One region of the Streptomyces sp. NPDC021080 genome, then DNA from elsewhere that is predicted to be linked to it. Evidence: riboswitches for the same ligand, from Rfam matches in the RefSeq annotation. Region 1 holds a riboswitch; the other holds the start of a gene.

Region 1 (2,162 bases):
CATGACGGCGGCCCCGGCGGCGGGTGCCCACCCGGTCCACCAGGCGCGAAGCGGGATGGCGTCCGGCATGTCCGGTGTGTCTGGCATGCGCCCGATGCTAGGGACCTCCGCGACGGTTTGCGGGTGGGGCACGCTCGGGCGGGGGCGAAAACGCGGGGCACGCGCGAGAGGATCCGCGGATCCCCGCGCGCGTGCCCCGCGAGAGGGGCTTTTACGTCCCGGGCTACGCCGGGCGCACCACGCTGTGGATCGCCGAGGTGCCGTCGTAGTAGATCGACTCCTCGCGGACGTACGCTCCCGGCTTCGGCGCGTGGATCATCATGCCGTCGCCGATGTAGATGCCGACGTGGCTGATGTCGTCGTAGAAGAAGACCAGGTCGCCGGGCCGGGCGTCGGCGAGGGAGACCGTCGTGCCGGCGTTCACCTGGTCGTAGGTGACGCGCGGGAGGCTGACGCCCGCGGCCTTCCAGGCGGCCTGGGTCAGTCCCGAGCAGTCGTAGGAGTCCGGGCCGGTGGCGCCCCAGACGTACGGCTTGCCGATCTGCGCGCGGGCGAACGCGAGCGCCTCGGCCGCCTTCGACGAGGAGCCCGCGGGCGTCGATCCCGACGACGACCCGGCCGACGACCCGGCCGGCGACCCGGTGGTCGAGTCGGCGGTGCCGTCCGACGACGACTGCGCCTGCGCGGTCTTCTCGGCGGCGGCCTGCTGCCGTGCCAGCTCCGCCGCCTTGACCGCGGCCTGTTCCTGCTTCTTCTTCTCGATCGCCGCCAGCCGCGCCTTTTCCTCGGAGTTCAGCTTCGAGAGCAGGTCACGGGCCTCGGAGAGCTTGCGCTGCACATCCGCCTTGGACGTCTTGAGCGCCTTCTGCGACGCGGTCAGCGACTCCAGGCTCTCGGTGGCCTCCGTCCGCTTCTTGGCGGTGGCGGCCTGCTCCGTGATGTAGTCGTCCACGGCCGCCTTCTGGCGGGTCGTCAGACGGCTCATCAGCTGAGTCTGGTCGAAGTAGTCCTGGGGGTTGTCCGCGAGCAGCAGGGTCGCGGTGTCGGGCGCTGCGGCCCCGGTGCGGTACTGCGCCGCGGCGAACGATCCCAGTTCCGCGCGCGCGGTGTTGAGTTTCTCGGTGCGCTGTGCGACGTCGTCGAGCAGGGTGTCGACGCGCTTGCGCTGCTCGGCGGTCTTCTCCCGGGTCGCGTTGTACTTGTCGGTGGCGGTCTCGGCCTGGTGGTAGAGGCCGTCGACCTTCTTCGAGACCTCTTCGATGCTGGGCCGGGGCTCGGCCGAGGGGGCGGCGTTGGCGGTCTGGGAGAGCAGGGCCACGGAGGTGAGGGCCGCGGTGGCGAGGGCGGGGGTCCGTATGCCTGCGATGCGCGCACCGGTGGGACGCGCCTTGCGATGTGACGCCAAGAGAGGCGACTCCTTCCGTCATCCGCCTACCGAGTTAGCTGTCGGGTTCGGGCGGGAGGTTCCGGAAGGCTGCCCTACGGTCCGTGCCCCACAAGGCGGTTGGACCGATTCACCCCAGATCGGTGGGTCCCCGGCTCCAGGGCCTCGCGGCGCACCGGACTCGGCGGAGGCCGCCCGGCCCGGCGGTGTTCGCCGGATGCGGTCGAGCGGCCTTCGAGCACGCTAGCCAACCGGTGTGGCCCGTGTGAAGGTTGATGCCCGATACGTCCGATACGTTTTCGTGACCATTGCGGCAGGTGCGGCAGGTGCGGCAGGTGCGGCAGGTGCGGCAGGTGCGGCAGGTGCGGCAGGTGCGGCCGAGGGTGCCGGGGTGCCGAGGGTGCCGGGGTGCATGGCCCGCCCGCGGGTCGGTCGGCCCCCTCACGTCAGGTGCCCGTACGGTCGCGCACTGTTGCGGGGTGGGCTGTCGGCGGAGGCAGGGGGCGTCCCTGGTGTCTGCCGGTAGTCCCCCTGGTGTCCGCCGGGCGCCTCGTCACGACTTCGGGCCGAGTTCTCGAGGTGGCGGCGGGCTGTCGGTGGGGCGGCCTAGACTCGGAGAGCGATGAGCAGCCTTTTTGACGACAGCTTCCTGGCGGCCCTCCAGCCCTCCGCGGCCCACGAGGACGAACCCCCGCCACCGCCCGAGGACGAGCACGTACCGGAGCAGGTTCCGGACGATCTGTTCGGCGGGAAGTTCGACCTGCCGCCGAACCGGGAC
Region 2 (2,162 bases), on a different contig from region 1:
CCCGCCGCGCAGTGCATCAGCGCGGGCACACTGTCCTCGGCCAGGGCGTGCAGCACCTGGGAGTGCTCGGCCGTGCGCTCCCTGATGATCGTGCGGTACGAGCCGATCATCCGGTCGGCGGCCTTGCCGTCGCCGAGGAGCGCCCGCAGCTGGTCGAGATCGCCGTCGCGCACCATCTTCCAGAACTCACTGCCGTCCGCCGGGTCGCTCAGCGGGAGGTTCACGTTCCGCACGCCGGGCAGTTCGACGTCCGGGCCCTCCAGCTTCTGGTCCGCGGCGTTGCGGAAGTCGAAGATCGTGTGGAGTCCCAGGGAGGACAGGAACGCGGCGTCCTCCTGCGTGGCGTGCGCGAGGTGGCCGCTGCGGAACAGATGCCCGTAGCGCACTCGCCGACCGTCCACGGTGGGCAGTCCGCCCACGTCGCGGAAGTTGCGCACTCCGCCGAGCTCGGGCTCGGTCGACGGGATCTGCTGCGTCACGGGGGCTCCTCTCGTTCGGCCGCCGGCGTCGCCGACCTGGACGTGGCGCCGCTCGTCGGCAGTTGTACCGGCTCGCGCTCTCGACGATACGACATGGGTTCCTGAGGCAATGAGTTGTCCACAGGCGCGGGTTCACCGGCCGGGGACGCCCTCGACGATGACGTTTCGGTGCCGCTTCATCGACCTTCGATATCGAACTGGTGTTCATATCGATCGAGGGGTCGGTCGCGCGCCCCGGTCGCGTCGACCGTGCGGGCGAATTGCATCGATATGGGGCATTGATGCGTGCCGTTTTGTGTGCCGTTCCGGGCGGAGGGCCGGATGTGTCGGTTATCCGCCCGTGTCGCATCTGGCTGTTCTGTCCGAATAAGCACCTTCATTACAACTGGCCCTGGAATAAGGCGTCCTGGTGCGAGTCGCGTGAGGAGCGTCATATTCGTGACGATGCGTTGCCGTCGCCACTTCTCAACCGGTCCGCTTTTCCGGGCGCGTTGGGAGGTCCGGAAGATCGTGGTTCCACGGAGGGTGACGGTGGATTCCGCATGGATCAAGAAGGGCGAGCGCACAGAAACCGGACTCGGTTGTCGACGCGCTCTCATGTCGCTTACGTTCTGCCTCAATCCGGACGGACGCCCAATCCTGCCGCCGCCCGGAATCCGCACACTCACCCGCACACGGCAGGAGCGGGGGACCCACAGGTTCCGTGCCTGGTCCGGTTCCCGGAACAGGCTTGGGGTACAGCCGCGCAGCAGCGTGGCCGGGCATCTCCAGCCCGCACCCGACAGCTCACCCCGCAGGCGACGGAGAGGAATTCGCCATGCCCGCAAAGGGTAAGCACCGCCGTCCCAAGTCCCTGCGTTTCAGCCGCTCGATCGCCGTGGCCGGAACCGGTGGCGCCGCACTCGCGCTGCCGCTGATGGGGGCCACGGGCGCCCACGCCGCGACCCAGGCCACCGCCGTCGCGCAGCACGCCGAGAAGGCCGCGACCGCCGCCCCCGCCGAGAAGGCCGCCCCGGCCGCCACGACGAAGACGTACGCGGTGAGGTCCGGCGACTACCTCTCGAAGATCGCCGAGGAGCAGAACGTCAGCGGCGGCTGGAAGAAGATCTACTCCGACAACCGCTCCGCCATCGGCGGCGACCCGTCGCTGATCCACCCCGGTCTGAAGCTCTCGCTCGGCAAGAAGGCCGCCCACGCCGCCCACGCCGCCCACGCGGCCACCCGGACGTCCACCGCGGCGAAGTCCGAGCAGGCGACCCCGGCCGCCGACACGGCCGCCCCCACCACCGCCCCCACCACTGCTTCCAGCAGCAGCTCCTCCGGGTACACCCTGCCGGTCGACAGCAGCACCGTCGGCACCGGTTACAAGGTGGCGGGCAGCATGTGGTCCAGCGGCTACCACACGGGTGTCGACTTCGTGGTCCCGACCGGCACCACGATCAAGTCCATCGCCGCGGGCACCGTCGTCTCCGCGGGCTGGGGCGGCGCCTACGGCAACCAGGTCGTCATCCAGCACGCCGACGGAAAGTACTCCCAGTACGCCCACATGTCGTCGCTGTCCGTCTCCGCGGGCCAGACCGTGACCGAGGGCCAGCAGATAGGTCTCTCCGGTGCGACCGGCAATGTGACCGGACCGCACCTGCACTTCGAGATCCGCACCACGCCGGACTACGGCTCCGACGT

Evidence for each region. Region 1 has a riboswitch for cyclic di-AMP ahead of ACH4S8_RS28555 (NlpC/P60 family protein). Riboswitches for the same ligand answer to the same signal wherever they lie in the genome.
Region 2: linked by a shared signal. The riboswitch ahead of ACH4S8_RS00670 (peptidoglycan DD-metalloendopeptidase family protein) and the one ahead of ACH4S8_RS28555 (NlpC/P60 family protein) in region 1 are both predicted to bind cyclic di-AMP.

Annotation. Positions count from the first base shown of each region.
Region 1 is NZ_JBIRQM010000012.1:190,850-193,011, forward strand. Features, by position in the region: gene ACH4S8_RS28550 (tellurite resistance/C4-dicarboxylate transporter family protein) at 1-87, opposite strand, end outside; gene ACH4S8_RS28555 (NlpC/P60 family protein) at 224-1,405, opposite strand; cyclic di-AMP (ydaO/yuaA leader) riboswitch at 1,413-1,581, opposite strand; gene pcrA (DNA helicase PcrA) at 2,007-2,162, shown strand, end outside.
Region 2 is NZ_JBIRQM010000001.1:150,492-152,653, forward strand. Features, by position in the region: gene ACH4S8_RS00665 (tyrosine-protein phosphatase) at 1-479, opposite strand, end outside; cyclic di-AMP (ydaO/yuaA leader) riboswitch at 1,135-1,292, shown strand; gene ACH4S8_RS00670 (peptidoglycan DD-metalloendopeptidase family protein) at 1,297-2,162, shown strand, end outside.